DNA from 3 places in the Labrenzia sp. 5N genome. Region 1 is predicted to be linked to each of the others. Evidence: riboswitches for the same ligand, from Rfam matches in the RefSeq annotation. Region 1 holds a riboswitch; each other region holds the start of a gene.

Region 1 (10,460 bases):
CAAAGGCGCCTCGAAGCCCTTGAAGAACGCCGGCCCGGACGCCTTGGGCGGAGATCTCGACGATTTTCTCTGTTTTGCCGTCTATGAGGCCAATCTGGCCTTCAATCACCTTTACCGGTCTTTGCTGGAAGAGCTCGGCCTCACCTATCCGCAGTATCTGGTGATGACCCTGCTTTGGCGCAGAAACGAGAGAACGGTCAAGGATATCGGCGACGCGCTCAGCCTGGAATACAACACGCTGACACCGATGATTAAGCGCCTGGAAGCAATGGAGCTTGTCTCCCGCGTCCGCGATCTGGAAGACCAGCGCGTCGTCAATGTCTGCCTGACAGCCAAGGGTAACGCGCTTCGGGAAAAGGCGGCTGCCGTGCCGCAATGTGTTGCCGAGGCATCCGGTCTTTCGGAACAGGCTTTCGAGGATTTGAAATCCGCCCTCGACACATTGCGGTCCAACCTGAAATCCACGGGAGACCGGACTTGAACAACCTCACAGGCAACATCACCGCCATCCTGTTTGACAAGGACGGCACCCTGCTGGATTTCGACGCGACATGGGCACCGGCCTATCGCGAAACCTCGCTCCATGCAGCCAGAGGCGACCGCGCCCTGGCCGACAGGCTCCTGGAACAGACCGGCATGGATCTGGTGACCGGAAAGTCCGCGGCCGGGTCTCTGCTTGCAGCCGGCAACTCTGCGGAAATCGCGGCTGCCTGGATTGCCTGCGGTGCTGATTTTCAGGAAGGCCCGCTGACCGCAGACCTCGACCGGGTGTTCATCGGCTGCATGCATGATGCTGCGCCCCTTACTGGCATTCCGGAAGCTGTCGAGACCTTGAGCGGAACCGGGTTCACTTTGGGTGTTGCCAGCAGCGACAGCGAAGCGGCCATAAGGGCCTTTCTCGCCGGCACCGGGCTTGCGCCCCGATTTGCTTTCGTCACGGGTTACGACACAGGTTTTGGCCCGAAGCCGGAACCGGGCATGGTTCGCGGCTTTGCCGAGGCAACAGGTCTTGCACTGGACCGGATCGCCGTTATCGGTGACAACACGCATGATCTGGAAATGGCCCGTTCGGCGGGCGCCGGACTTTGTATCGGTGTCCTGACGGGCACAAGCGCGCGCCACGACCTGGAAACCCTGGCAGATGCCGTTCTGGAGAGCGTTGCCGATCTGCCGGCCTATCTGGCCGCCAACTGATTCAAATCAGGCCGGCACTGACGCGCCTTGCCGTCGCACCTGTCCGGGTGTCTGGTTGAATTGACGCTTGAAGGCCCGGTTGAAGGCGGCTTCCGAGCTGTAGCCGATATTTTCGGCAATATCGATCAGGGGCAGATCCGTCTCCCGAATGTCGCGCCGTGCCCGTTCCATGCGCCAGTGGGTGACATAGGCCAGCGGCGTCATGCCGACGAGGTTCGTAAACCTGTCTGCAAAAACCGTCCGGGACATGCCGGCTTCCCGGGCAAGGCTCTCCACCGTCCAGGGCTTTTCCGGCGCCAGATGGATCTTGGACATGCTGCGCCCAAGCTTCGGATTGAGCACCGCCGCCAGGCATCCGGCCCTGTCCCCCTCCCTGTCGACGAACGTTCGCACCACCTGGATGAAGATGATCTCCGTCAATCGGTGGATGATCGCCTCGGACCCCGGCTGCCCGGCGCGCACCTCGCTGGCAACAAAACGCATCACTGCTTCCAGCCAGAAGGCGTTCATCGTCTGTGTGTTGGGCAGATGAATGACCGATGGCAAGGCATCGAGCAGCGGATGTACCGAGCCTTCCTCGAATTCGAAATGGCCACAGAACAGTTTGCAGGCCAGTTCCTCGTCCGGACCGCCGTAATAGAGCGCACCTTCCCCCGTATAACCGGATTGCCGCACGACCTCGTCCACTTCGGCGGCGGGACGGCCCGGTTCATCACTCAGGATATGAGCGGCCCCGTGCGGAATGACGGCCAGGTCACCGGTCGCAAGGCGGATCGGCTTGTCAACACCGTCCACCGCCAGCCAGCAGCCACCACGCATTGCCATGTGAAACCTCGCGACATTGCCGAAAGCCGGCACCCGCACGGCCCAGGGCGGCGAAAAGCAGGTATGGAAATAGACGGATCCCCGTAGCTTCAAGGCATCCAGGATCTGGGTCAGGGCGTCATGTTTCATGAAAGGCCGGTTCCGGTTGAAGTCTCATTCCCGCATTTTTGCCTCAACACCGCAAAGCGCAAGGCTCCCGGACGATTGGTCAATTTTCAGGGACTTTCGTGCATGGATGGAACCGAAGTCGACCAACATCTTTGGGCTCGTGGGCAATCCGCCCGCAGGAAACCAACCTGGAGCACCTGAAAGATGTCTGTTCGCTTCGTCACCAAGACCATGCACGCCTATCTCGATTATCCCGTCGCGATCGGCCTTATTGCCCTGCCCGTATTCCTTGATCTCGGCCAATCCAACCCGATCGCCTTCTGGCTATCCTTCCTGACAGGCTTTGCGGCCCTGGCCCTGACGATCCTGACGGATCACCAGACCGGCATCATCCGCATTCTGCCCTATTCGGTTCATCTGGCGGTCGATTTTGCCGTCGGCATCGTGTTCCTGGCAGCTCCCTTCGCACTCGGCTTCACCGGCCTCGACTTCGCCTATTACCTGGTCAACGCCATTGCCGTTCTGACAGTGGTCAGCCTTGCCAAACCGCAGGAAACGGTTGCACAGGCCGCTTGACAGCCCCCGTCAACGCACAATGACACCGGCCCTCACGCCGGTGTCTTTTTTTGAACTGCAATCCGGACGATCTGCAAATCCTCGGGAACTTACGAACATGGAGACGCCTGAGCTTCGGACGCAAGGTAGAGGCACCGGAGCAAATCCGGCCTTCAACCTTCATACCCTTTCAGGAGTAGAACATGTCCTTGATGAAATCCGCCATTGCCGCAACGCTGCTGTCTCTTGCCGCTCTCTCTGCCCCGGCAATGGCCGCGGACGAATACAACACCTCCAGCGGCCTGACGGCCGCCGGCAGCCCGCTCGGTCTTCATGGTGTCGATCCCGTGGCCTTTGTCAGCCTGGGCAACCGGATTGACGGAACCGCGCAATATACGGCCGTCCACGACGGTGTTGCCTATTACTTCGCATCCCAGGAAGCCATGGATGCCTTCACCGCGCATCCGGATCAGTACCTGCCGCAAAACGGCGGCTTCTGCACCTTCGGTGTTTCAGTCGGCAAGAAGTTCGACGGCGATCCGCAGTTCGCAGCTGTTGTGGACGGCAAGCTTTATCTGTTCCTGAACGAGGCCATCTTCCGCGAGTTCCAGAAAGACCAGTCCGGCACGATCACCAAGGCGGAAGCCAACTGGAAGAAGATCCGCTCCACCGAGGCAACGAAGCTCTGATTGTTCGTTGTCAAGGCGTCGGAACGACAAACAAAAAGGGCGGCCCCAGGGCCGCCCTTCGTCACTTGATTTCGGCAAAAGCCCGAAGACTTAAGCCGCGTTGTGCAGCCGATTTTCGAAAGCAAGGTTCCGGGTCAGCGGCGCCAGGGTCTTGGCAGCGGCCAGAACAGCCAGGTCAGCCAGCGGCTCGCCCAGGATCACCAGCATATAGGCAAAGCCGAAGGAACCGACGGAAGCCATGTTCTCGGCACCGAAGCCCTGGCCGTAGAATGCCCAGAAAGCAACCCAGCCAACGATACCAGCCTGGAACGTGGTGGAAAGAGCCAGTGCCTGAACGTAGGAAACGTCAACATAGGCGGTCTTTTCCGGAATGATGCGGTTTGCCAGCATGCTGACAGCCCACAGCGGCACGAGCAGCGTGGTGACGTTGATGCCGTACTGCGGCAGGTCGAAAGGAGCAACCAGCGTCCCCTGGAGCAGAAGGCCTGCAGCGAGGCCGATTGCTGCCGGACCAGCGCCGAACATCAGGAACAGGGTGGAGCCCAGGATAAAGTGCACTTCGGAAACACCGACCGGGTAATGCGGCAGGATTTCGAAGAAGCAGAATACGGCAACCGTCGTGATGACGGAACGGACGGCAAGGCTGAGCACGCCGCTTTTGCGGATTGTGTCGAGAGCCATTTTGCCCAGAAGGCCGAAGGAAGCAGCCGCGGTGCCGTAGCTGAGTACGATTTTGGCACCGTCGACGATGCCCGGTTCGATATGCATGTCATTTCTCCTTTGCGCACCCTCCGTGCGCGAGCAGATGGTGTGAACCGGCCCCGATGGGACCGCTGGATGGCAGGTTTCCTGGCTCGCGAGTCTCTGCGCTGCCCGCCTTCCCGGATCGCTCCAGTGGCTTGAAGGGCTTTGCTCGTCGCATACAGTTGCGGGGGCAGCCACGGTATTGGTCCCTGTTGGGTACGCCTCACCGTGTTCCCATTTCATCCGCCCTTACGCTTGTTCGGGCGAAACCATCGCATCGTCTAGATTTGCAAGGATTGGCGATATTCTGCAAGCGAATTTTCGCCATATTCGGTCTGAATGCGACATTGCACCGAAATTTTGCCGCCTGAAGACCGCCACCGAAATCAGCCGGATCAGCATCACCGACAAGCTTCAGATCTCAAAACACTTCTTCAGGAAATTGCGTCAGCCACCTGAAAATTCTGAACTTTGCAGAATCCAATCAAAGATGAAAATCAAAACCTTTGTTTATTAAACTTTTCTGTATTTAGGGTAATTGTGATTTTTACTTGCAGAAACCCTAACGAAAGATAACCTCACTCGAATACAAAGCACATCATGAGAGTTTGCAATGCCCTTTACCAAATTGGGAACGCTTATCGCTGGTGTCGTCTTTTTCCTTGGCTGCATTCAGCTGGCACTTCTGGCCGGCGTTACTCTTGGAGCAGTCACTGAACCAAGACCGGGTTTTTTCCTTGGCAATCTGACACGCGAACAGGCGCTCGACAGCGGACTATTGAAGATCATGGCCGCCGTCGCATTCGGCGTGATCACCGAGATTAGTCGCTCGGTTGAAAAGAAGTAGACCACAACCAAAGACTTGCCGCAGGCGGTGACCTGTGAAAGTCTTCGACCATGTTGAAATCGATCCCCCTGACCGCTCTTGCGGTATCTCTTCTTGCTTCCACCGTCACTCCTGGCTGGGCGGCACCTGACAAGCTTTTCGGCGCCATCAACGAACGTCTGTCGTTCATGCAGTCGGTTGCAGCCTGGAAAGCGGATAACGACAAACCTGTCGAGGATCTGCCGAGGGAAAAGGTGGTGCTGGATGCTGCCCGCGAAAAGGCAGTCGAAAACGGCCTGTCGGCTGACAATGTCACCTTGTTTTTCCAGGCGCAGATCGATGCGGCCAAGGACATTCAAACCTGCTGGATCGAACGCTGGGAGAGCGGTGAAGCTCGTCCGCAGAACGTACCCGACCTGATCAAGGATGTCCGTCCGGAGCTGTTGCGCCTCGGCAACGAGATCCTGACGCTACTCGCAGAAAGCCCCGTCGAAGCCTCTGACCAGCAGGCCTTCACGGAGGCGCTGACCGTGGAATGCCTGTCCGACGGTTCGAAGAGCGCTCTGTTTGAAGGTCTGGTCGACGTACACGACTAGACACATACGGCCATCAGGACATCCCTCATCGGAGTTCAGGAGGCTGCCTGCCTCCAGGGCTCGGCCGCATTCGCCTCTTCTTCCCGCTTCATGACCATTCGCGAGAACTCGCCGAACGGCACTGCCGGGCTCCACAAGTAGCCCTGGCCGAGCGTCCCGCCCCACAGATTGATGTAATCCATCTGCAACTGGGTCTCGACCCCTTCGGAAACTGTGTTGAGATTGAGCTGCCTCGCCAGCATCAGGATCAGCTCGACGATGGTCCGTCGATCCTCGCAATTGGCAATGTCCATGATGAAGGACCGGTCGATCTTCAGCGTGTCGAACGGCATGCTTGCGAGACTGTGCAGCGAGGAATAGCCGGTGCCGAAGTCGTCGATTGCAAATTTGACGCCTTCTTTCTTGATCGGCAGGATCTGATCCAGAAGGTTCTGCGAATAGTCGACAAGACTCGATTCCGTCACTTCCAGTTCCAGCTTCTCCGTCGAGAACCCGCTCTCGCCAATGATCCCGAGCATTCTGCCGGTAAATCCCTTCGCCTGCAGCTGCGCCGGCGCAACGTTCACGGCGACAGATACATCGATATTCTGCCGGTGCAGGGATTTCATGTCGGAGAGCGCGGATGCCAGCACGAATTCTCCGATCGGAACGATCAGACCGCATTCTTCTGCCACGGGAATGAACTTGTAGGGCGGTACGGATCCGAGTTCGGCATCGTTCCAGCGCAGCAGCGCTTCTGAACCGACAATCTTGCCGGACGAAATGTCGACCTTCGGCTGGTAGTGAACGGATAGCGTGCGGTCTCTCAGCGCGCTTTGCAGCCTGTGCCGGATCTGTTCGCGCTCGGTCATCCGTTCGCGAATGATATCGTTGTAGGCGATCGACTGAGCCCTGCCGGCACCCTTTGCTTCATACATGGCCATGTTGGCGTTTCGCAGAACTTCCTCGGCCGTTGTACCGTGCTCCGGGTATCTCGCGATCCCCGCGCTGACGGTCAGCGAAAGGGAAAGCCGGCCAATTCTGTAGGCCCCACCCAGCCGCTCGACCATCGTTCTGGACAACTTGGCAAGCGTCTGCAGATCATCGACGCCGGGTAACAGTACGACGAATTCGTCGCCGGAAAACCGGGCAACGCAGGGGGGTTTTAACGTCAGTGGCTTGGCCAGCTCGTCGACCAGGACGGCCAACCGGTTGCCGACCAGCCGCAACAGCTTGTCGCCTACGGCATGTCCGTGCATGTCGTTGATCAGTTTGAAGCGGTCCAGTCCGATGTAAAGAACGCTGCCCGTTTCCTTGGGTCGCAGATCGATCAGCGTCATCGCGACATTGTCCAGCTTGGCCCTGTTGGGCAAACCGGTAATGCGATCGGTGTAGGCGAGTTCCTCGATCCGCAGAATATTCTCGCGCAGCTTGACCATCATTCCGCGGAACGCGGTTTGCAGGTCACCCACCTCGCCTGGTGCATCAGTTTCCAGATTGCAGTCGAGGTAACCGGCTGCGGCCTCATTCGCTGCCTGCGTGACGCGGCTGACACCTGCCGTCGCCCGGTACATCAGGGCAGCAATCACCGGAACGAAGGCAAGAAGAAGAACCGCCAGGATCAACACCACCTGAACAATCTTTTCCCTCAGAACGCCCGCAAGCTCGTGCTTCGAAATGCGCACCAGCACAGACCCCACCACTTCCCCGCTGCGGGAAACCGGCAGGATGTATTCGATCGTGTCGACGGTTTCCGAATACTGAGCCTTGCCCGACTGCGCGACATTCAGGGCGCCTTCATTGAACTGCACGGCACTCGAAGGTTCTGCGGAGGTAAAATCGCTGGCGAACTCCTGACCGAAACGGCTATAGGCCTTGGCTGCGATAATGTATTTGTCGCCCGCAATCGCATTCAAAAGCCGCTCGACTTCACCATAGTTCTTGTTGGCGATTTCGCGCGCCGCGATATTGGTGACAAACAGCGCCTTGTCGTGAGCAGTCCGAGCAAGGCGTTCCTCGATCTTGTCCGTCTGGGTCAGATAATCGATGCCGATCAGAACCAGCGAAAAAGCCAGCAATCCGAACACGCCATAAAGCGTTGCCCGCACAAAGACGCGCTTGAACAGCGCGTTTCCTCTTGATCGAACGGTTTCGAGCACGAAACAAGCCCTTTCGGTCCATTGCGTTGCGCGGGTCGAAGTGCGACCCGATACCAGCAGTGTTTCGGCAGCCGCCTCAACAAATTCTGAACCTGAAAGAGGAAACACGACCCTATTCTGGAACTATTGAACCTACGAGCATCTATTTCTTTCACACCGGCCAAATTGCTCGTCAAATTTTCCTAGGCACTACTGAATTCACGAGAAACCCTGTCCGCGTAGAATTACCAAGCCTGACCGGCATCTACGGAAGATTTGAATCGATCACACTCTCAACTTGGCCCGATTTCTGTACCGAAACGTGCGATTTTCAACCAACACCCCAAATCGACGCGCGTCTGAGCAGCTTCTGAACATACTGTTCTTGACGTTGTCGGTTCGTGGGCAATTTTCGTGGTTTGTTGTCGAGCAAGGGCAACTATAAATAGTTTTTGCTTTACCGGGACAGGATTCGACATATTGGCAAGGGCGCAGTGCAGGCGCAGCCCTACGTGGACACCTGGATTGCAGAAGCCCAGCTGCCGCGCGGTGAACCTGGTGCGGCCTTCAATCGCCAGATCGAAGTGCGCCGGTTCGCCGGCCGGTCAGGATCTGACCTGCAGCTCTCGAATGTCCTGCCCCATCTCATCAGTTTTCTCGCGATTTAGGTCCGGCGCTAGATAGATTGCCGTTGTCCAAATTCACTTTCAAAGGCACTATTTTCGTATCTGGAATATCAATCCTGGGCGGGAGGCCAAGGACATGTCCGGCAATGCGAAACACGATTCCTGGAGTGCAGGTCGCAGTTACGATCACTACATGGGCAGATGGAGCCGATTGATCGCAAGAGAGTTCGTGTCCTGGCTCAACGCGCCTGCTGATGCAGACTGGGCGGACATAGGGAGCGGCACCGGAGTCTTGACCGAAACCATACTCGATATGGCCAAGCCAAAATCGGTTGTCGGTCTCGATCTTTCGGAAGGCTTCGTGATGCATGCGCGGGAAGCGATCACCGACGCGAGAGCCCGCTTTGAAGTCGGGTCTGCACAGGACCTGCCGCTTCCCGACAACTCCGTTGACGTATCAACGTCAGCCCTCGCGCTCAACTTCGTTCCGGACAAGCTGCAGGCACTTGCCGAGTTGCGTCGCATTACCCGCCCTGGCGGAACAATATCCTTCTATGTCTGGGACTACCCGGGAGGTGGCATGGGCTTCATTGACGCCTTCTGGAAAGCAGCCGCTTCAATCGACCCCGCAGCCGAAGAACTTGATGAGGCGCTTCGGTTTCCCTTTTGCACTCCGGACGGGCTCCGCCAACTTTGCACTGAAGCCCGGTTGCCGGGTGCCAGTGTTCACACCCTTGAAGTCGACACCGTGTTTCCGGGGATTGAAGAATTCTGGCATCCGTTCACGCTCGGGGCCGGGCCCGCACCCGGCTATTGCATGAACCTGCCACGGGAAAAACGTGATGAGCTGAAGGCAAAGCTCCAGGGTCAACTCGATACCGGCGGAGAAATCCGCTTGCCTGCACGCGCCTTTGCTGTCCGCTACCAGCAGCCGTGAACACGCAGTTCATCCAGAGCGGAATTTACAGGCAAGACCAACGGCAAGCACAGCAAGCGCGAAACACGAACTCGCCGGATAGAGCAACGCTGCAGCCGCAGCATCCCGGTACAGAGCCTCACTACGACCAACAGCCAGAACCTGGAAGAAGATCTGGCCCTGCACCGCGATACCAAGCGCCATGCCGATCTGCTGGAAGGCCTGGAGAACACCGGACCCCGCTCCGGCATCCGGTCCGGAAACCCGCGACAACACGAGCTGGAACAATGCTGGAATCATCGTTCCGGTACCAAGTCCGACAATCAGGAATGGCACCACCAGCAGGCTTGCCGATAGTCCATCGGAAACAAGCAGGCGCACCGCCACCAGACCGCAGAAGACCGCCAGCATGGCAAGGCTGATCCTTGCCGCCTGAAAGCGGGTTCCGAAGCGGCCTGTCATCGCGGACGCAAGGATGACACCAACCGGATGCGGCGCCAGGATGAGCCCGGCTGTCATGGGCGATAGTCCAAGGCCCGCCTGCAGGAAGAGCGCCATCATGAAGAACATGCCTGCAAGACCGGAAAAGAACAGCGCGACAAACGCGACGCCCGCAACAAAAACGCGGTCCCCTGTCAGAAGCACCGGCAGAAGCTGCGCCTGGCCGAGGCGAGCCTTCTGAACCTGCAGCCGGTAGAACAGGAAAGCCAGTACTGCGCTTAGCCCCATCAAGGCAAAACACCAGAACGGCCAGCCGAATTGCCTGCCTTCCACAAGCGGAAACACCAGCGCCAGCACCGCGAGGGCAAAAAGAAACGTTCCGGACCAATCCGGCATCACCCGGCTCTCGTTTTCGATATGCGGCAGAAAGCGAAGAGCGCCGGCCAGCGAGATCAACCCGACAGGCAGATTGATCAGGAAGATCGGCCGCCAGCCCAGCCCGAAGATATCGGCCGCCACAATTGCCCCGCCCACCAGCGGCCCCGCCACGGCCCCAAGTGCGCTGATGGAGCCGAACAGGCCGATGGCCTTGCCTTTTTCCTCTGCCGGAAAGATCACGTGAACAATGGCGAGTACCTGCGGCACCATCATCGCCGCGCAAAGCCCCTGCAGGCCGCGGGCGGTAATCAGGGTGCCTATATCGGGCGCCAGTCCGCATGCCAGGGAACTGGCGGTAAACCCGGCGACACCCCAGCGGAAGACCCGACCCCTGCCGACCACGTCTCCAAACCGGCCGAAAGGCAGCAAACCGGCGGCAAATGCC
Region 2 (10,460 bases), on a different contig from region 1:
TTATGCCATCCTACGCACGGCCGGCTTGCAGCCTGTTCGCGCTATCCAGCGCATTTCAGCCCGCAATCTTGAGCCTATCGATGCCGACATTCTCGGTGTGCCAGCTGGGTCTGCCGGGCTGAAAATAGAACGTGTGTCCTATCTCGCCTCCGGAAATGTCGTCGAATTCACCCGTTCCGTTTACCGCGGCGATGCATATGACTTCATCGCCGAACTTCAGATTTCGGAAGACTAATCCTGATGATTGAAGCAAGTACCATGGCCACGCCGACGCACATGCGCCGGGAAATCGAAGAAATCCCGAAGGCTGCGCGCCGTCTGTTGGCCGATGGACACCCGTTGATCCGCGACATTGCAAAGAAGGCAGGCGCGCCGGTGTTCCTGGCAAGCGTCGCTCGCGGTTCTTCTGACCACGCCGCAACGTTTCTCAAGTATGCCTCGGAGATCTACCTTGGTCTTGCCATGGCCTCTCTCGGCCCATCCGTTTCCTCGGTTTATGGCGGCAAGGTCAAGCTGGGCCAGGCACTTGTGATTGCAATTTCCCAATCCGGCGCCAGCCCGGACAGTCTCTCGGTTGTGGAAAGTGCAACCGAGCAGGGGGCTTTCACGGTAGGGTTTACCAACACGTCGGGAAGTGAACTGGCAAAGCTTTCCAGCGCCGCGATCGATATTTGCGCAGGTCCTGAGCGTAGCGTCGCGGCGACCAAGACCTTCGTCAATTCCGTCTTGGCGGGCCTGCTGCTTTTGGCGGAAATCGGAGCTGACAAGGAACTGCTCGACGCGTTGGCTGCCTTGCCGGAGCAATTTGAAAAAGCAATCGACAAGGACTGGCGCGCGCTTGCCAAGCCGATCGAGCAGCGGGGTTCGCTTTATGTCATTGGACGCGGACCTGGTCTGGCAATCGCAAATGAAGCTGCGCTGAAATTCAAGGAAACCTGCCAGATCCATGCGGAGGCTTATTCGTCCGCCGAGGTAATGCACGGTCCTGTCTCGATCGTCGAAAACGGATACCCGATCCTGGCACTTGGTGTACGCGATGCAGCCGAAGAGGGACTTGCCCAGGCTGCGGATCGCATGGTGGACCAGGGTGGAAGTGTTTTTGCAACGACCGACAAGGTGGAGCGGGCGGAAAAGCTGGCTTTCCAGGCAACCGGGCATCCATTGACAGATGCCTTGGTGCAGATTGTTTCTTTCTACGCCTTCATCGAATGGTTTGCACGGCAACGCGGTTTCAATCCGGACGTTCCCAAGCACCTGAAGAAAGTCACTCAGACCGTATGACCTCCACAACCGCCTACCTCTGCAGCCGGGTTTTCGATGGCGAGAAAATCCATGCGAATGCTGCCCTGCTTGTCGAAGATGGCAAGGTGGCCGGCCTTCTTTCGGCCGATCAGGTTCCAGTTGGCGTAGAGACTGTCGATCTTGGTGACGGCATTCTCGCACCGGGATTGATCGATCTGCAGGTCAATGGCGGCGGTGGCTTGATGCTGGGGGATGCGGAAACAGTCGACGATATCGAACGTATTTGCGCCGCCCATGTAAGCCTCGGGACAACAGCCCTGACACCGACTTTGATTACGGACACGCCCGACGTGACGCGCAAAGTCGTTGATCTGGGAATTGCCGCATGGTCGCGGGGCGTGAAGGGGTTTCATGGTCTGCATCTCGAAGGGCCGCATCTGTTTGCGGGGCGCAAGGGGGCCCATGACCCGAATCTGATCCGGCCTCTGAACCGCGAAGACATGGCGCTTTACCTGCGCGCGGCGCGGGAATTGCCAAGCCTCATCATGACTGTGGCACCGGAAACGGTGCCGCCAGAACAGATGCGGGAATTGGCTGATGCGGGAATTCACGTCAGTCTTGGCCACAGCGGAGCCACATACCGGCAGTGCAAGACAGCGGCTGAAGCGGGTGCTTCGATGGTCACCCATCTTTTTAACGCCATGAGCCCGTTGCAACACCGCGAACCCGGCCTTGTGGGCGCCGCGCTCGATCTGGGCGCGCTCAACGTGGGCATCATTGCTGATGGTGTCCATGTCGACCCGGTCGCGATGCGGGTTGCGCTCAAGTCAAAGACTGGCCCGGGCAGGATCTTTATCGTTACCGACGCCATGTCCCAGACCGGCACCGATGTTACGTCCTTCTTTCTCGGAGGTCGGGAAATCTTTCGCCGCGATGGCACATTGACCCTCGAAGACGGCACGCTTGCCGGCGCCGATATAGATTTGCCGGCGTCCTTGAAGTTTCTCACCGGTACACTCGAGCTTCCGGTCGAAGCTGCTCTTGCAATGGCGACCAGTGATCCTGCGGACGTTCTCGGGCGCCCGCTCGGTCGTTTCGAAGAAGGCTATCCGGCTGACTTCGTACAGCTTGGCAATGCCTATGAGGTCGAGGGCGTATGGATTGCGGGAGAGCAATTCTCGAATACGTAGCCCGGCATATATGCTGGTGGTCTACATACCGCACCAAACTTGAGGGATTGGCAGCGCGTTCGCCGGTTAGGTCTTGTCGACCTTTTTCAGCGTTGAGCGAACGTTTGGAAGTGTCAGCAGCGTATTCGGTATTTGCAGCAATTCCTTGAAGAACCGGCTGACCAATGCTCCGCGGCTTGGCGTATAGGGCGATGAAATGAACGATTTCAGACCCCAGCCAATACCGCCGACATTTGGAAGGGCGCGGATAGCGGTTTCGTAACAGCGCCGAACCAGCGCGGAATCACTGTTCTTGAATGAATGCAGCAGGCCGCACCGCTCCATGTCACGCTTGAATTCCTTTGAGATGACCGTAGTTTCGCGTTTCGTGAAAGTCCAATTGATGTTGATGTTCTCGTCTTCCTTGGCAACCACCCGGTGGTACCAATGGGGAGGCAGATAGAGAAGATCACCTTCCTCCAGATCGAATTTGAAGAATCGCTTGTTCCGCAGCAATCGCTCTTCGTCTTTCAGTAGAGAGAAGTTGGTGAACGGGTAGCACGGTAACGGTGTTTCGGGCGAAACCAGTACCCATTCCTTACGGCCCTTCACCTGAACTGTAATGACATTCTCGGCGTTGGTATCGTAGTGGAACTCTGTCCGGTTGTTCCTGCTGTTGATCCAGAATCTCCAGGCAACGGAATCTTGCATTATCCGATCGGACGCGAGGATCTCCTTCAGGAAATCCGGCATCTCGATATCTTGTTCGAGTACGGGGGAGCGGCTGAGGAAAAAGACACCTCTGTCGCGGACCTTTGGCAGCGTATGGAGTTCTGCTCGTAATCGGCCGGATTGCCACCTTTCCCGCGCGGGCCAGTTTTTTGCTAGTCCCTTAATCAGCAGGGGCTGTTCCTTCTCGCAGTAGGCTTCAAGAAATTCGGCATAACCTGGTGCTGCGGTTACGGTGGCAATGGTGTGTGTGTTGTCGCCGCTCATAAAAGGTACCACGCATTTGAAGATTTGCGGGTTCAGGGGCGCTGGATCTAGCCGCGATTTTCCATGATGCTCCCTTTGGAGAAATCACGATAGGAGCAACCTGGAGCTTTATCAAGAAGCGCTATTCAACAACGCAGAGCCAATGGAGGCGCGATCTTCGCTATAAACGTAGCCAGGAAATGTTGTTTAGGAAGATGGCGCGGAACGTTACTGCTGCGAAAGACGAGCTCGCGTCAAATGGCTGTCGTTTTTTGAGGCGTGCAGATTGTTGCAAGATCAAACGTGAATAAGATCAACCTGGACACTGAACGGTGTCCCAGCCTTCAGAAATGCAGCATTTGGGAGGATTAAGAAGATGTGGTGATGGCTCCCCAGGCCGGACTCGAACCAGCGACCCAGCGATTAACAGTCGCTTGCTCTACCAACTGAGCTACTGGGGATCACCACGCTCGGGGCCAGCGCGTTGCCGCCCCGTCGATGGAGATGCGTATATCAAAGGCTTGATCCGTTTGCCAAGCCCCCGAGGGCGTTTTTTTCATCAAGCCGTCATTTTTTTGATCTCAGTGTGGAAAACTCGATATATTTCAGATGGCTAGGCGTTCTGCCGTGCTTGGAAAACCCTACGTTTCGCGACGATTGGAACTCCCCGGGCAGGCTAAATCCGCTGTGCCTTTTTCTGACTTTGGCGCAAGAAGGTGTCCGTGTTGACTGCCTGGCCGATTTTCAAGGTTATTCGTCAGCAGCTTTCTGCTGCTTGTGTCGGCCTCAAGATACGTTTAGGAAGAAACCGACGGTTCCGGAAAAGGCCTTGCCTGATCCGGATGAAACGGGAATCCGGTGCGGTCTTTTTCAAGTCCAGATCCGGAGCTGCCCCCGCAACTGTGAGCGGTGAGTGGCTGTACGAAAACCACTGGCGTCCTGATGGGGCCGGGAAGGGGTACAGACCGCGCTGAGCCGCAAGCCAGGAGACCGGCCGTCACATTGTCAACCCTATGGCGCTGTCGGGCGGACGGCTGGGAGAAGGAATGACGCATTCAAACGGCGAGAGGACGACGCTGGTCCTCGGCGGTGCCCGCTCCGGAAAAAGCCGGTTCGCGGAAAAGCTTGTCCATGAAACCGGTCTGCAAAAAATCTATATCGCGACTGGTGCTGCCCACGACGACGAAATGGCCAGCCGGATCGCCGCTCATAAAGATCAACGCGGCCCGTCCTGGCTCACCGTGGAAGAACAGCTCGAACTTGCAGCGGTACTTGAAAACGAATGCAGGCAAGACCGGGTGGTACTTGTTGACTGCCTAACCCTGTGGCTGTCGAACCTGCTGTTTGCAGACAAGGACATCCCCGCCGAAACGGCACGGCTTTGCGCGGTTCTGAAGGATCTTCAGGGGCCGTGCGTTTTCGTTTCCAACGAAGTTGGTATGGGGATCGTGCCGGAGAACCATCTGTCGAGGTCGTTCCGCGATGTGCAGGGACGACTGAACCAGGATATGGCGCATAGGTGCCAACAGGTCGTCTTCGTTGCTGCGGGGCTGCCGATACTTTTGAAACCCACATCACAACCGGATATCAAATTATGACCACTTCATCCCTGCAGCCGGGCGCAAAAATTCCGGCAACGATCGTCACTGGGTTTCTCGGAGCAGGCAAGACCACGCTGATCCGCAATTTGCTTACCAATGCCAATGGCAAACGCATTGCCCTTATTGTCAACGAGTTTGGGGACATGGGCTTCGACGGTTCCCTGGTGAATGGATGCGCTGATCCCGATTGCGCCGCGGAAGAGGTGGTTGAGCTTACCAATGGCTGCATATGTTGCACCGTTGCCGACGATTTCCTGCCAACCATGGAAATGCTGCTCGCGCGGGACAATCCGCCGGAGCATATTGTAATCGAAACCTCTGGCCTGGCTCTGCCACAGCCGCTCGTTCGGGCCTTCTCCTGGCCGAGCGTCAAGCCGAAGGTAACGGTAGATGGTGTTGTCACGGTGCTGGATGCTGCTGCACTCGCAGAAGGCCGGATCGCACTTGATGAAGATGCACTTGCCGCGCAGCGTGCCGCCGACGAGGCTCTTGATCATGACAGTCCTGTTGAAGAACTCTTCCACGACCAATTGCGTTGCGCAGACCTCGTTGTTCTGAACAAGGCTGATCTCGTCTCCGAAGACGCTTTGAAGCAGGTGCATGAGAAGATCGCCGCCGATGTTCGTCCGGCGGTTCACGTGGTGACATCCGAAAAAGGCACGCTTCCGATTGAAGTTCTGCTCGGCAGAGGCTCTGCTGCTGAGGACGATATGGCTGATCGGCACGAGCATCATCACCATCATGATGACCACGACCACGACCATGACCATGACCACGATGATGATCATGATCATCACCATGACGACCATCATCACGATCATCACCATCACGATGATTTTGAAAGTCACGTGCTGGCAGTCTCGTCTTTCGCCAGCCTGAAAGATGCAGAGGCAAAGGTTCTGGAAGCCATGGCGCAAAAAGGCGTCCTGCGTATCAAGGGGGCCGTAAAAATCGAGGGCAAGGCAGCACCTGCAATGGTTCAAGCTGTCGGACCGCGTGTCGAAACCTGGTTCGCCGCCGGCGCCGAGAGCAGCGGCAGATTGGTCGTGATCGGTTTGAAGGGCCTCGACCTGACTGCGGTTCGTGGCCTGCTGGGTGAATTGACGGCTGCTGCCTGACACGCTGGATAGAAGCTGGAAATAAAGACCAAGCATGCACATTCTCGCCAGCCAGACGCGCCGGATCGATGACGGTGGGGACGCGGTCGATCTCGGCCAGTCTCCAGCCGACATTCTGTTCCTGTCCGCTGCAGACACCGAACTGGGAAGCTTTGCCGCTGCGCAATCACGGCTTGGAACAGGCCGGGCAGACCTGCGGCTCGCCAATCTCATGGCCCTGTCGCATCCCTATTCGGTCGATCTTTATGCCGAACAGACCGTCCGTGGGTCTCGGCTGATCGTTCTGCGAATTCTGGGTGGAGTGGAGTACTGGCGCTACGGCCTGGAAAGGTTTGAAGAAGAAGTCCGCGCGAATGGCATCGATCTGATTGTCATTCCAGGCGACGACAAGTGGGACGAAGAACTGACGTCTCGCTCCACCCGATCACCAGCGGAAGTGCATCGCTTCTGGCGATATTGTGTGGAAGGCGGCGCGGAGAATTACGCCAATGCCTTGAGATATGCAACGCACCTGATCGGAAAGGGAGAAGAGCCCGCGCATCCGGTGCCTCTTCCTCGCGCGGGTATCTATCTTGCTGGCAAGGCCGCCCCCGATATAGCGCAACTGAAGGCCTCCTGGCGGGATCCTGAAAGACCTGTTGCAGCGATCACTTTCTACCGTGCTCTGGTGCAAGGTGCCCAAACCGCACCACTGGATGCGTTGATCGCTGCTCTCGACAAAGCCGGCGTAAATGCACTGCCGATCTATGTTTCCAGCCTGAAGGAAGCGGAATCCGTCGCCGTTCTGGAAAGCCTGTTCGATGAGGCACCGCCTGATGTCGTGTTGAACGGTACTGCCTTCGCCGTCTCGAAGGCCGGAGCAGCCCATCAGCCGACACCGCTCGATCGACCCGGCAAGCCCGTGTTGCAGGTCGTCTTTTCGTCTTCCTCCAAAGAGGGCTGGGAAGACAGCGATCAGGGCTTGTCGATACGTGACCTCGCCATGCATGTCGTTTTGCCGGAGATTGACGGCCGGATCTTGACCCGTGCTGTCTCCTTCAAGGAAGAAGGGGTCTTCGATGAGGCCACCCAGTCGACGCCGGTTGCCTTTACGCCTGTTCCGGATCGGATCATGTTTACCGCGGCGCTTGCAGCTGCCTGGGGGAAACTCGGTCGGAAACCGGCTGCAGCCAAGAAGTCGGCCCTTATCCTGGCAAACTATCCGAACCGAGACGGGCGTCTTGCCAACGGTGTAGGGCTCGACACGCCTGCGTCATGCGTTCATTTGCTCAAGGCCATGGCCGCCGCGGGCTATGACGTCGGCAAGGTTCCAGCAAGCTCCGCCGATCTGATGGAAATCCTGACTTCGGGCGTAACCAATGCCCTGGAGGGCCGATCAGGCAAGGAAGAGTATCAGGCCTTGTCGCTTCAGGACTACGAGCGCTCCTTCGACACGTTGCCAGACGTTGTTCGGTCAGCAGTTGTTGATCGTTGGGGAGCACCGTCGGACGATCCTCATGTAACGGATGGCCATTTCCGCCTGGCCCTGCACCGGTTCGGCAATCAGGTGGTCGGTATTCAGCCGGCGCGTGGCTACAACATCGATCCGAAGGAAACCTACCACGATCCGGCATTGGTACCGCCGCACCACTATTTTGCCTTCTACATCTGGCTGCGAGAACAATTCGCTGTCGATGCCGTCATTCACCTCGGCAAACACGGCAATCTGGAATGGCTGCCCGGCAAGGCACTGGCCCTGGCTGAAAGCTGTTTTCCGGAAGCCGTTCTGGGGCCAATTCCGAACATCTACCCTTTCATCGTCAATGATCCAGGCGAGGGGGCGCAGGCCAAGCGACGGACTTCGGCCGTCATCGTCGATCACCTGACACCGCCTTTGGCCCGGGCGGAGAGCCATGGCGTCGCCGAAGAGCTGGAGACGCTGCTTGATGAGTATTATCTGGCGAGCGGCGTTGACCCGCGCCGCCTTAAGGCATTGACGCGGGACATCCTGGACACTGCTGCGCGGCATGGTCTGGACAAGGATATCGGTATTACCGAGACCATGGACGAGGAAACCCGCCTTGCGCGCCTCGACGCTCACTTGTGCGACCTGAAGGAACTGCAGATCAGGGACGGGCTGCATATTCTTGGCGAAAGTCCCGAAGGCGATCTTCTGATGGATCTGCTGGTTGCGTTGGCAAGGGTACCGCGAGGCAACAGGCCGGAACAGCAGAGCCTGCAAAGAGCCATCTCTTCGGACCTCGGTTTTGAAGGATTTGATCCACTGGATTGCGATTTTGCTGCCCCCTGGCAGCAGGGTCGACCGGAGCACCTCGCACATGTTCTGGAGGTTCCCTGGAGATCGCAAGGCGATACCGTTGAACGTATCGAGCTTCTTGCCCACGAAATCGTTGCGGGTAATCGCGGAGTGCCTGAGGCCTGGCAATCGACCCTTGCTGTTCTGGATGATCTAAACCAGGTTCTGCGACCGGCTGTAACCGGCTCCGGACACGCTGAAACAAGCGCAGTGCTGACGGCATTGGAAGGTGGGTTCGTTGCCCCCGGGCCGTCCGGCGCGCCTTCGCGTGGGCGTCCGGATGTGCTGCCCACTGGCCGGAACTTCTACTCCGTCGATGTACGTGCGGTGCCGACCGAAACCGCGTGGCGGCTCGGCTGGCAATCCGCATCTCTCATTGCAGAACGGTACTTCCAGGAAGAAGGCGAATGGCCGAAATCGCTGGTCCTGACATGTTGGGGCACTGCCAACATGCGAACCGGAGGTGACGACATTGCCCAGGCGCTGGCGCTTATAGGGGCGCGTCCAGTGTGGGAGCAGGGTTCGGGTCGTGTCACCGGGTTCAAAATTCTGAAGCTTTCAGAGCTTGGGCGACCGCGTGTCGACGTTACCTTGCGGGTTTCCGGGTTTTTCCGCGATGCCTTCCCGCATCAAATGGATCTTTTTGACAGCGCCGCCCGTGCGGTCGGTGCGCTTGAAGAACCGGACGAAGCCAATCCGATTGCCGCACGAATGCGATCGGAAAGTGCACGGCTTCAGGCTGAAGGGCTGGACAAGAACGAAGCCGAACGCAGGGCCGGGTTCCGTGTCTTTGGCTCAAAACCGGGTGCCTATGGTGCTGGTCTGCAGGCGCTGATCGACGAGAAGCTTTGGGAGGAACGTTCGGATTTTGCCGATGCCTTTCTGACATGGGGTGGTTACGCCTACGGTGGCGGTGCGGAAGGCTCCGTCGCCAGGCACGATCTCGAAACGAGGCTGAAAACCGTGGACGCAGTCCTGCACAATCAGGACAACCGCGAACACGATCTTCTGGACAGTGACGACTATTATCAGTTCGAGGGCGGACTGGCAGCGACTGTCGAAGCACTGAAAGGCGAAGCACCGACGGTCTACCACAACGACCATTCGCGGCCTGAGCGTCCGGTGGTCCGCACCCTTTCGGAAGAGATCGGCCGCGTGGTGCGCGCTCGTGCGGCAAATCCGAAGTGGATCGCAGGTGTCATGCGGCATGGCTACAAGGGCGCGTTCGAGATGGTTGCGACGCTCGACTATCTGTTCGCATTTGCCGCGACCACCCGGGCCGTGGGAGATCACCATTTTGACCAGCTGTATGATGCCTACGTGGATAACCAAGAAGTTCTGGATTTCCTCAAGGACGCCAATCCGGCGGGTCTCAACGAAATGCTGGACCGCTTTCATGAAGCAATTGAACGCGGCCTCTGGACGCCGCGGCGCAATTCGACCCATGCTGCACTGAATGATTTGAAAACAAGACTGGAAGGGACGGACGCATCGTGACCGCCGACAAGGACAAGCCGGAACTGACCGAAGAAGAACTCAATGCCCGCCATGCCGAGAAGATGCGCAAGAAAAAGGCCGCACGTGACAAGATCATGGCGACCAAGACCATCGAAAAGGGATTGCTGATCGTCCACACGGGCAAGGGCAAAGGCAAGTCGACAGCGGGTTTCGGGATGGTGTTCCGTTCTCTCGGTCACGGCCACAAGGTGGGCGTGGTGCAATTCGTAAAGGGGCGGATCGAAACCGGTGAGCGCATGGCGCTGGAACGGTTCTCCGACCTCGTCACGATCAAACGGATGGGTGAGGGGTTCACTTGGGAAACACAGGATCGGCAACGGGATATCGATGCCGCGAACGAAGCCTGGCAAGCCGCCAAGGACATGATCACATCCGGTGAATATCGTCTGATCCTGTGTGACGAACTCAACATCGTTCTGCGCTACGATTATCTGGACATTGCCGAAGTGGTCGATTTCCTTAAGAACGAAAAACCGGACGATGTGCATGTCGTCATCACGGGGCGCAATGCCAAGGACGAGCTGATCGACATTGCAGATCT
Region 3 (10,460 bases), on a different contig from region 1:
CGATCAATCGGTTCTTCATGGTCGCCTACCTTTTGATCGCTTCGCTGGTGCCGATTTCGCCCAGTTCTTCAATGTAGCTGACCTGTGTCAGGTTCTGCGCGAGATAGGCCTTGGTGTGCGGCATTTCGAAATGGGCGGCCAGGGCGTCCTTGTCTGTCCAGCTTTCCCAGAGGGTGAACTTGTCGGGATCCTGCAGGTTCTGCCGGATTTCAAAGAAATTGCAGCCGGGTTCGTGTTGGGTTTCAGCCACAAGTCGGCGCAGTTCCGTCTCTGCCCTGGTCCGCTCCGCACCCTGTTGCAGTTCGATACCAGCGCTGATGAAGTAATTGCCCATGAGTGTCTCCGTTGCGTTTAAGGACGAAGACAGACTTATTGATTTCTCTAATATCAATCTATATCGAATAATGAGAGTTTAAATTTTGAAAATGAAATCATGCTCGACGACATCGCCTTGTTCGTTCATATCGCGCGTAATCGAAGCCTGGCAAAGGCTGCTGCGCATCTCGGATTGCCTGCGGCAACGGTGACCCGGCGCCTGGCGAAGCTGGAGGAAACCATAGGCACGCAGTTGGTCTTCCGCTCCGCGCGGAAGTTCGATCTGACGGTGGCGGGTGAAGCGTATTTCGAGGCCTTTGCCGACCTGGTTCAAAACGCTGAGACGACATTGGACGGGCTAAGCACCGATCTGCACGGTCTTCGGGGAGCGTTGAAGGTGGCGGCGCCCACCAATATTTCCATCGGCATCCTGCAGCCCATGTGGTCGGATTTTCTCAAGACCTTTCCGGAGATCCAGCTGACGCTGACGCTCAGCAACGAGAACAAGGATCTGCTGGAACACAGGGTCGATATTGCCCTCCGAGCCGGACCCCAGACCGATGAGCGGCTTTACCAGAAGCGTCTCGGGGTGGTGGCAACGGTTCTCGTTGCGGCGCCTGCTTATCTTCAACAGGCGGGTGCCCCGGAAAATCCGGACCAGATCGGCCGGCACAAGGTGGTGCGGGTGTCCACGCTTCCGCAATGGCAACTGACAAATCGGGAAACGGGCTGCCGCGAGACCGTGCCTGTCGATGCGCGTGTCGTTGTCGATGACATCAGTCTTGCCCGGCAACTGGCCGGCGATGGTCACGGGCTCGCTCTGTTGCCTGTGAGCGAGATTTCCGATGACCTGATTTCAGGCCGCCTCACACCTGTGCTCGCAGACTGGCAAGGGCAGCAACGGGATATCTTTGCGGTATGGCCCACCGGGCGGCTGCTCAATGCCCGGGCGCGCTGCCTGCTTGATTACATGGAACCGTTCATGGCAGCGCTTCCCGTGTTTCAGGGGACTGTCGTCCAGCGTGATCCTGCAAGATCCGCTTGATGTCCTACGCAGTGTAGGGATTGCAGCGGATGTAGCGCGGCTGATCGATGTAGCTGGACATGACCGCAAGCCATGCGTTGCATTCGCCTTGAGTCTTGAAGCAACCGGCCTGGGAAATGATGTATTTCTGGCTGAAATTGAAGACCTTGCCACCGGCAATGCCTTTCCAGCCGCTGCCGGTAAAGGTGCGGCAGTCATAAGCTGTGTTGTAGGTGCTGGGAATGTCCTGCCGGTTCTTGGTGAAGGTGGGGGAGAACAGCAGCGTTTCCACCACATTGCCGCCGGTCGTGTCGTAGGACTGGCATGCGGCAAGGCTCAGCGTGGCGGCCATGACCGGTACCAGGCGCAACACCTTTTTCAGCCCATCAGCAAGGCGGTGCGGAAGTGTGCGGTAGCAGGTCATCACGGGCTCCAGTGAACAGCATCGGTACGGTCCAGGACCGTTCAATTGATTGATTTGCAACAACTCTCACATGAGCCGAAGACTTGGTCAAAATCAAGTCACGTTCGCTCGGGTGGTACCCGCAAGGGCGTGTGAAAGGAATTTAGGTTCCCGGGCGTGCGAACTGCTCCGCACGCCCGGAAAATCCTCGGGTCTGACGAGGTGTCAGGCCTTGTCGGTCACCAAAAGGGCAAAGGCTTGGGTTTCGGCGACTTCCTTCAGCCGGTCGAAACGGCCGGAAGCGCCGCCATGACCGGCTTCCATGTTGGTTTTCAACATCAGCAGCTTGTCACCTGTGCCGGTTGCCCGCAGCTTGGCAACCCATTTGGCCGGCTCCCAGTAGGTTACGCGCGGATCGGTCAATCCGCCTACCGCCAGGATGGCCGGATAGGCCTTTGCCTCAACGTTGTCATAGGGAGAGTAGGACGCGATGTAATCGTAGGCTGCCTTGTCCGTGATGGGGTTGCCCCACTCGGGCCATTCCGGCGGCGTGAGCGGCAGCGTATCGTCCAGCATAGTCGACAGAACGTCGACAAACGGAACTTCGGCAATGATGCCGCCGAATTTTTCCGGTGCCAGATTGGCAATCGCACCCATCAGCATGCCGCCGGCCGAGCCGCCCTGAGCGACGATACGGTCGTGCGATGTGAAGTTTTCCGCAACAAGATGGTCTGCCGCGGCTATGAAGTCGGTGAAGGTATTCTTCTTGTTCTCGCGCCGCCCATCCTTGTACCAGTGGAAGCCCTTGTCCTTGCCGCCGCGAATATGGGCGATGGCGTAGACGAACCCCCGGTCGACCAGCGACAGGCAGTTGGTGTTGAAGCTCGCCGGAATGGTGATGCCGTAGGAACCATACCCGTAAAGCAGCAGAGGTGCGGAGCCATCGAGCCTGGTGTCCTTCCGGTAGAGCACAGACACCGGCACGGTTTCGCCGTCGGCTGCGGGAGCCATCAACCGGCGGGTGACATAATCGTCCGCATCATGGCCGGAAGGCACTTCCTGTTCCTTGCGCAGAATACGCTCGCGGGTCTCGACATTGTAGTCGAAGGTCTGCGATGGCGTTGTCATCGAGGAATAGGTGAAGCGGATCGTGCTCGTGTCGAACTCGTAGCCGCCGCCAAGGCCGAGCGAATAGGCTTCCTCGTCGAAGGCGATGGAGTGCTCGATGTTGTCTGCAAGCCGGCGGATCACGATGCGCGGCAAGCCGTCTTCGCGCTCCAGCCGCGTCATGAAGGACTTGTAGACGCAATGCGACAGGATCAGGCATCCTGCCTTGTGGGGCACAAGATCGGACCAGTTTTCGCGGCCGGGATTGCCTTTCGGCGCAGTGACGATCTTGAAGTCCTCGGCGCCGCCTGCGTTGGTCAGGATGTAGAGTGTGTCGCCGTGATCGTCGATGGAATACTCGATACCGGTCTCGCGCTCTGCGACAAGCACCGGTTCGGCGGTCGGGTCGGTGGCCGGGATCATCCAGACTTCGGACGTCTCGTGATCATGAATGTCGATGACGATGGTGTCGCCGGACTGGGTCTTGCCGACGCCCATGAAGAAGCCGGCATCCTTTTCCTCGTAGACGAGAACGTCGCTCGCCGGGTCGGAACCGACTTCGTGACGGAAGAGTTTCGAGGGCCGGTGGTTGGCGTCGAGGCGAACGTAGAACACATAGCGGCTGTCTTCCGAGAAGACGCCGCCGCCGCCCGTGTCCTCGATGGCGTAGTCGAAATCCTTGGCAGACTGGGCGTCGCGCAGCTTCAGTGAATAATATTCCGAGCCCTTGTCGTCATAGGCCCAGGCGATGAGCGCGTGATCCGTCGACTGGCTGACGCCGCCGATCCGGAAATATGCCGTTCCTTCTGCTTCCTTGTCGCCATGGAGAAGAACCGTTTCCGCGCCGCCGTCACGCGGGGTGCGAAAGAAAACCGGTTGCTGGCCGCCGGTTTCATACTTGAGGCCGTAAGCGAAAGGCCCGTCGGGCGCCGGAACCGAGCTGTCGTCTTCCTTGATGCGGCCGCGCATCTCCGCAAAAAGCTTCTCCTGCAGAGTCTTCGTCGGTGCCATCTGCGCTTCGTGATAGGCATTTTCCGCTTCCAGATAGCTGCGGATGTCGGCATCCAGCACGGACGGGTCCTTCATGACCTCCTGCCAGTTGTCCGCCCTCAGCCAGGCGAAGTCGTCCTGGCGGGTAATGCCGTGGGTCTCAAGGGTGAGGGGGCGCGCTGCGGCGCGCGGGGGAAGGGCGTCCTGTTTCATGGATCGGAGGTAAGATTTTTGAGCCTTGAAGGCAAGGGTCAATACTGCCGAGGCGGCTGGGTGTTTCCGCTTCCAGGCAATCCTGTCGTGCTTTCAGACAAGAGCAGCGACCCGCAAAAGTCTTTGACATTTTTTAGGCGTTCGCGCACTTAGGAAGAGATGGTTCCCGACTCCGAACTCCGGACCGGGATTAAAAGGGAACACGGTGCGACGAGCCCGAAAGGCTGCAAATCCGTGACTGCCCCCGCAACTGTGAGCGGTGAGCAAACCTGAAAGCGCCACTGGGGAGACCCCGGGAAGGATCAGGCAAGCAATGACCCGCAAGTCAGGAGACCTGCCATTTCACCTTAAACCTTAACCCGGGCGGGGTGCCCCGGAGGAGTGAGTGACATGGCCAATCGGCACCTGCCGGCAAAGTTGCACATTCGGTTCCTGACTGCCCCGCGAAATCGCGGAGGGCGATATGAACCGGAAATTTTCTGCTGAATTCTCAAGACTTGCTAACCTCCTGACCGAGGCTGATCCGCTGGCGACGCGCGCAGCACGCGCGATGGTTCCCGATGGGCTGCAAAAATCTGTTGTCAGCGAGAATATAGGTAATGTAATAACATTACATGATGATTGTTCCAAACGTACCCGATCCGGCCGTGCCCAGTGCAACGAGGAAAGCAATGCCTTTGCTTTTCCGCAGCCTCCTGTCGGTTCACTGGCAGAAGCCGTGGAGGCGCGTCATGAGCAATGATCCGCACAAGATATTTGTCTGCACGACCTGTCGTCACAATGGGCAGACTTGCCATCCCGGATATGGGCTGATCTGCAAGCTGAAAAGTGCAATGGCACAGGCAGTGCCTGTGGTTGGAGACGAATTCGAAATCAGTGGAACAGCCGACATGGAGAGCTGTTCGAGACCTTGCACGTTGGCATTCAAGGCCACCGACAAGGCGATCTACCTCTTTGGGGACATTGAGGACGATACGGACATCGATGACCTTGTCGACTACGCCAATCGGTATCGCCAGATTGAAAATGGATGCGAGGTGACCGAGGAAAGCCACGGCAAGCGCTGGAGCGCATCGCAAGGCCGGCTTCCGGCAGCGATGATCGTTTCGGAAGAAGACGGGACGGCGTTCTCATGACGGGGGTCGATCTGTTTGTCCGGGAGGTCAGCTGGAAGACGGGGCAGGGCAAAACCATTTTGCATCCGCTCAGCTTCGATCTGCCTGCCGGTGAGGTTCTTGGAATTGCCGGCGCCAATGGTGCCGGCAAATCCACCCTGTTGCGGCTGCTCTATCGTTTCCTGAAACCGAAAACGGGTGAAATCCTTCTGGATGGCACGGATCTCTGGCACATCAGTGCCAGAGAGGCCGCCAAAACGATCGCCGCCGTGCTTCAGGAGCAGCCGACCGATTTTGCCTTGACCGTGCGCGAGATCGTCACACTCGGCCGGCGTCCCCATGCAAACGGTATTGCCGGCGCAGGCAAGCGGGACGCCGAGATCGTCGATGACTGTCTCGGGAAAATGGATCTGCTGTCCTATGCCAAAAGAGCCTTCGGCACATTGTCCGGGGGGGAAAGGCAACGGGTGATGGTGGCCCGGGCGCTGGCGCAAGAACCAAGGCTTCTGGTGCTGGATGAGCCGACGAACCATCTGGATATCCGTCATCAGCTCGAGATCGTCGAGCTGATTGCCGATCTGGACATTACCATTGTCACCAGCCTGCACGACCTCAACCTGGCAAGCCGTGTCTGCGACAAGGTCTTGCTGTTGCATGAGGGCCGACTGGTTGCCCAGGGAATGCCGGAGACGGTGCTGACCCCCGGCAACATTGAGCAAGCCTATTCGGTACAGGTCCGACTGGAGCAACTGTCTGCCAGCCGCGAACGCTACCTGACCTTCCATCTTTGAATTTCTGGAGACTTAAAATGAAAAAATTTGCCCTGGGCCTCGCGCTCACCTTTCTGTCTGTTCCGGCATTTGCGCAGACGAGTGTGGAAAGCTGCAACCGCACGGTGACCTTCGACACGCCGCCCAAAGCAGCTGTTTCGAATGACGTCAACCTGACCGAGATGATGCTGGTACTTGGCCTGCGCGACCGCATGGTTGGATATACCGGCATTTCAGGCTGGAAGACGCTGGACGCGGAGATGCGTGAGGGCGTTGCCGAACTTCCCGAACTCGCGTCGAAATATCCGAGCAAGGAAGTGCTGATCGGGGCCGACGCCGATTTCTTCTTCGCCGGCTGGAATTACGGCATGAAGGTGGGCGGTGAAGTGACGCCTGAAACGCTGGAGCCGTTCGGCATCAAGGTCTACGAGCTGACCGAATCCTGTATTCATATCGGCGACAAGCCGAAGGCGTCTCTGCAGGATCTCTATAACGACCTCCTCAACCTCGGAAAGATCTTCGGTGTCGAAGATACAGCCCACGATCTTGTTGCGGCCTACAAGCTGGAGCTGGACCGGATCGCGGCAACGGTGCCTGCTGGTGAAGAGCCGCTGCGGGTCTTTGTCTACGACAGCGGTGAGGACAAGCCCTTCACTGCCGGACGGTATGCCATGCCGACAGCGCTTATCGAGGCAGCCGGCGGCGTCAACGTGATGGACGATTTTGAAAAGAGCTGGGCGACCGTCGACTGGGAAACCGTGGTGGAAAAAGACCCGGACATGGTTGTGATCGTCAACTACGGCGAAGTGACGGCTGACCAGAAACGCGACTTCATGAAACACAATCCCGCCCTGGCCAATATTGCAGCCGTCAAGAACGACCGGTTTGTCGTCCTGGACTATGTCGAGGCAACCCCGGGGCCGCGGAACCTCAAGGCCATCGGAAAGCTCACCGAAGCGTTCTGGGGAGAGTGAGCCTTGCAGAAGATGCTTCGAACTGCCGTTGCAGGCAGAAACGATGGGCCCGCATGAGCGTGCTCACGGACAAAAGCGCTGGCCTGCGCCGGTTGCGGGGGAATGGGATATTGCTTCTGGCCGGTGTGCTGGTGCTGGCTATTTCCATTGTAGCCGCCATCGGTGCGGGTGCGGTGGCGATCCCGGGCGGCACTGTCTTCAAGATCCTGGCCAACGGTGTGATGCCGGATCTGTTCGCGATTGACTGGTCCAAGGGCCGGGAGGCTATCGTCTGGGAGATCCGGTTTCCGCGGGCGCTGCTGGCCGGGTTTGTCGGTGCAGGTCTGGCCGTTGTTGGCGCAGCCCTGCAATCCGTCACGCGCAATCCACTGGCCGATCCGCATCTGCTCGGCATTTCGTCCGGTGCAGCGGCTGGCGCCATTCTTGCCCTGTTGCATACAGGCCTGTTTCTGGGATTGATGACCGTTCCACTGATGGCATTCGCCGGGGCATTGGCGGCAACTTTTCTTGTACTCGGGGTGACACGGTTTGCATCTGCAACCAGTGCCGACCGGCTGGTGCTGGCCGGTGTGGCCGTGTCCTTCATCATCATGGCGATCGCCAATATCCTGATTTTCCTGGGCGATCCGAGGGCAACGCATACGGTTGTCTTCTGGATGCTGGGTGGTCTCGGTCTTGCCCAATGGGCTCAACTGCCGTTTCCGCTTGGCATTCTGCTGCTGGTGGCGCCGTATTTTCTGCTGCGGTCTGCCGATCTCAATGCGATGACCATCGGCGATGAAACAGCGTCGACGCTCGGCATTCCGGTGGCCCGTTTCCGTCTCACGGTGTTTGTGCTGGGAGCTCTGATCACCGGTGTGATGGTCGCCTTTTCAGGCATCATCGGCTTTGTCGGGCTGATGGTGCCGCATATTGCCCGCTTTCTGGTAGGGGGCAATTATAGCCGGGTTCTGCCGGCATCAATGATGCTTGGCGCAATCTTCCTGATCTGGGCGGATATCATCGCACGAACGCTCCTGTCCCCCGAGGATATGCCAATCGGCATTGTCACCGGGCTGATTGGCGGCATTTTCTTCGTGCTCCTCCTGCGCTCCCGCACGGGTCAGGCACACTAGAACCTCGCATGGTCCGCTGCCGGCCGTTCAACCGGGCCTGGTTGAACGGTCGCTGGTCAGAGCGAGGCTCAAGGTTCGTTGTGGTAGATCTCGACGGTTTCCATCAGGCAGCATTCGTATAGTGTTGCTTTATCGAGACCAAAACGGACCCACATGGACAAACTTCCCACCAATCTTGCGGAATTCACACACATCCGGATCATCATCGGCATGGTGATCGGGCTGGGTGTTGCGCGGCTGCTCAATGGCCTCGCGCGGTATGTTCAGCATCCCCAACGCGAAGAGATCTACAGCGTGCACCTTGGGTGGTCGTTGTTCATGCTTTTGTCCGTCGTTCACTTCTGGTGGTTCGAATTCGCACTTGGCCGCATTCAGGTCTGGACGTTCGAAAGCTATCTGTTCGTCATCGCCTTTGCCGCACTCTACTTTTTTATTACCGCCGTGCTTTATCCGGACAAGATGGGCGAATACGCCAGCTACAAGGATTATTTTCACGCCAGGCAGACCTGGATCTACGGCTTGCTTGCCCTGATGTTCGTGCTCGACATCGTGGACTCGCGTCTGAAGGGGATCGATTACTTCAACGATCTTGGAACCGCGTATCTGGTGCGTCAGATCGTGATGATCGTGCTGGTGCTGGCCGCGACGAGGATCCGCAAGTCCGCTTATCACATCGGTCTCGTCAGCGTTGTCCTGCTGTCGCAGATCTGGTTGATCACCAGCAACTTCAGCGTTCTGAAGTAACTGGCGTCCTCTGGCCGTTGATCGAAACCACAGTCTTAAGCCGCTGCGCCCGTCGGCCTCATCTTGCCGCGCATGAAGATGAAGATCATCACTGCCATGTTGAGGAAGTTCCAGGCGATACCGTTCAGGAACGCGGCCTGGTAGGAGCCTGTGAGGTCATAGATCCAGCCGGACAGCCAGCCCCCGAGGGCCATGCCGAGAATTGTCGCCATGATCACCAGGCCGACACGCTGTCCAGCTTCGCGGGCCGGCAGGTATTCTCGCACGATCACGGCATAGCTCGGCACGATGCCGCCCTGCGACAAGCCGAAGATGAGGGACACGAGGTAGAGTGAAGCCAGGCCGTTGAAGGGAATGAACAGGAACAGCGCGGCGCATTGCAGCACGGAACCGATCAGCAGGGTCATGACACCGCCGATCTTGTCGGCAATATATCCGGATGCCAGCCGGCTGATGACACCGGCACCGGTCATCAGTGCGATCATGTCCGCTCCGGGGGCAACGCCATAACCCAGATCGACGCAATAGGCGACGATGTGAACCTGTGGCATCGACATGGCGACGCAGCATGCAAGACCCGCGACCACGAGAAGAGCCTGCAGGACGGCAGGCGGCAGGCTGGTGTCCTGGCGACCGAAACGGGCCGTGGCCGCACCGGTGCTCAGGGATGTGTCCGGAGGAGGCCGGCGCAGCAAAAGGGCCAGCGGCACCATGGCGACAAGGCAGATGACGCCGATGAGGATATAGGTCTGGCGCCAGTCGGAGGTCGCAAGGCTCCACTGGATCAGCGATGGCCAGAGCACACCGGCAAGATAGTTTCCGCAGGCGGCGCAGGCGACCGCAAAACCGCGCCGTTTCAGGAACCAGTGTGAGATGTCGGCGATCAGCGGGCCGAATGTGGCCGCGGTGCCCAGACCGATCAGTAGGCCCTGCGTCAGAGAGAAGCTCCAGACATCCGGCGCAAAGGCGGCCAGGACGAACCCTGCGCCAAGCGAAAAAGCAGAGCCGATGACGGGTATGACAATGCCGTAACGGTCGACGACGCGGCCAAGCAGGTAGTTGCCCGCGGCAAACCCGAACATCGTCGCGGTGTAGGGCAGGGACGCTCCGGCACGATCGATCCCGAAATCCGTCTGGACGGCGGGCAGAACGATGACAACCGCCCACATGCCGGCACCACCAAGGGTGCTCAGCAAAATCGAAATCGCCAACCGGAACCAGGCGTAAGGCCCGTCCTGGACGTATGGATCGGATGCGTTGGCAAGGGACATGATCGGGTACCGGGAAAGTGCAGAACCATCTGCCTAACAGGTTCGCCGATGGGGAACCAACAAATATCCTTGAACCAACCGACCACAAATTCAAATGATTGCACGAAGGCGAAAGGGCCGCCTTCGTGCAAGAGCAGACGTTTAGCGGACGTCAGGCGTTCGCTTTCAGGCTTTCGGAGATGAAATCACTCAACGACCGGGTCGGATGACCGATCAGGTCCTCCAGGGCCGTGGAAGTCGTGAAGAGCTCGCCTTGAGACGCGCCTCTGTCGGAATCAGCGAGGACATTTGCAAAGCCTTCCGGCAAACCTGCCTGGACCAGGATGCCGGCATAGGTTGCTTCTGGCAGGTTGTTGAACGGTATCTCACGGCCGGACTGGCTGGAGAGCTCTGCTGCCAGGTCGGCAAGACTGAACGCA

Evidence for each region. Region 1 has a riboswitch for cobalamin ahead of HEP89_RS18115 (energy-coupling factor ABC transporter permease). Riboswitches for the same ligand answer to the same signal wherever they lie in the genome.
Region 2: it holds a riboswitch for cobalamin, as region 1 does, so the genes downstream of both, cobU (bifunctional adenosylcobinamide kinase/adenosylcobinamide-phosphate guanylyltransferase) here and HEP89_RS18115 (energy-coupling factor ABC transporter permease) in region 1, are expected to answer to the same signal.
Region 3: it holds a riboswitch for cobalamin, as region 1 does, so the genes downstream of both, HEP89_RS18990 (hypothetical protein) here and HEP89_RS18115 (energy-coupling factor ABC transporter permease) in region 1, are expected to answer to the same signal.

What each region holds. Positions count from the first base shown of each region.
Region 1 covers NZ_JAAZTM010000016.1:481,173-491,632, reverse strand. The annotation lists gene HEP89_RS18140 (MarR family transcriptional regulator) at 1-481, shown strand, start outside; gene HEP89_RS18135 (HAD family hydrolase) at 478-1,194, shown strand; gene HEP89_RS18130 (AraC family transcriptional regulator) at 1,201-2,148, opposite strand; gene HEP89_RS18125 (hypothetical protein) at 2,332-2,703, shown strand; gene HEP89_RS18120 (YHS domain-containing (seleno)protein) at 2,886-3,371, shown strand; gene HEP89_RS18115 (energy-coupling factor ABC transporter permease) at 3,462-4,139, opposite strand; cobalamin riboswitch at 4,193-4,404, opposite strand; gene HEP89_RS18110 (hypothetical protein) at 4,729-4,962, shown strand; gene aroQ (gamma subclass chorismate mutase AroQ) at 5,013-5,537, shown strand; gene HEP89_RS18100 (EAL domain-containing protein) at 5,573-7,675, opposite strand; gene HEP89_RS18095 (hypothetical protein) at 8,167-8,322, shown strand; gene HEP89_RS18090 (class I SAM-dependent methyltransferase) at 8,417-9,217, shown strand; gene HEP89_RS18085 (MFS transporter) at 9,227-10,460, opposite strand, start outside.
Region 2 covers NZ_JAAZTM010000020.1:446,072-456,531, reverse strand. The annotation lists gene HEP89_RS22620 (GntR family transcriptional regulator) at 1-235, shown strand, start outside; gene HEP89_RS22615 (SIS domain-containing protein) at 241-1,281, shown strand; gene nagA (N-acetylglucosamine-6-phosphate deacetylase) at 1,278-2,432, shown strand; gene HEP89_RS22605 (cupin-like domain-containing protein) at 2,499-3,407, opposite strand; tRNA gene HEP89_RS22600 (tRNA-Asn) at 3,772-3,847, opposite strand; cobalamin riboswitch at 4,182-4,400, shown strand; gene cobU (bifunctional adenosylcobinamide kinase/adenosylcobinamide-phosphate guanylyltransferase) at 4,433-4,984, shown strand; gene cobW (cobalamin biosynthesis protein CobW) at 4,981-6,105, shown strand; gene cobN (cobaltochelatase subunit CobN) at 6,140-9,898, shown strand; gene cobO (cob(I)yrinic acid a,c-diamide adenosyltransferase) at 9,895-10,460, shown strand, end outside.
Region 3 covers NZ_JAAZTM010000017.1:86,598-97,057, forward strand. The annotation lists gene HEP89_RS18965 (DUF2798 domain-containing protein) at 1-19, opposite strand, end outside; gene HEP89_RS18970 (putative quinol monooxygenase) at 26-334, opposite strand; gene HEP89_RS18975 (LysR family transcriptional regulator) at 434-1,360, shown strand; gene HEP89_RS18980 (hypothetical protein) at 1,365-1,763, opposite strand; gene HEP89_RS18985 (S9 family peptidase) at 1,968-4,052, opposite strand; cobalamin riboswitch at 4,196-4,409, shown strand; gene HEP89_RS18990 (hypothetical protein) at 4,516-4,794, shown strand; gene HEP89_RS18995 (DUF1636 family protein) at 4,784-5,188, shown strand; gene HEP89_RS19000 (ABC transporter ATP-binding protein) at 5,185-5,958, shown strand; gene HEP89_RS19005 (ABC transporter substrate-binding protein) at 5,976-6,911, shown strand; gene HEP89_RS19010 (iron ABC transporter permease) at 6,965-8,026, shown strand; gene HEP89_RS19015 (hypothetical protein) at 8,180-8,770, shown strand; gene HEP89_RS19020 (MFS transporter) at 8,806-10,041, opposite strand; gene HEP89_RS19025 (SDR family oxidoreductase) at 10,193-10,460, opposite strand, start outside.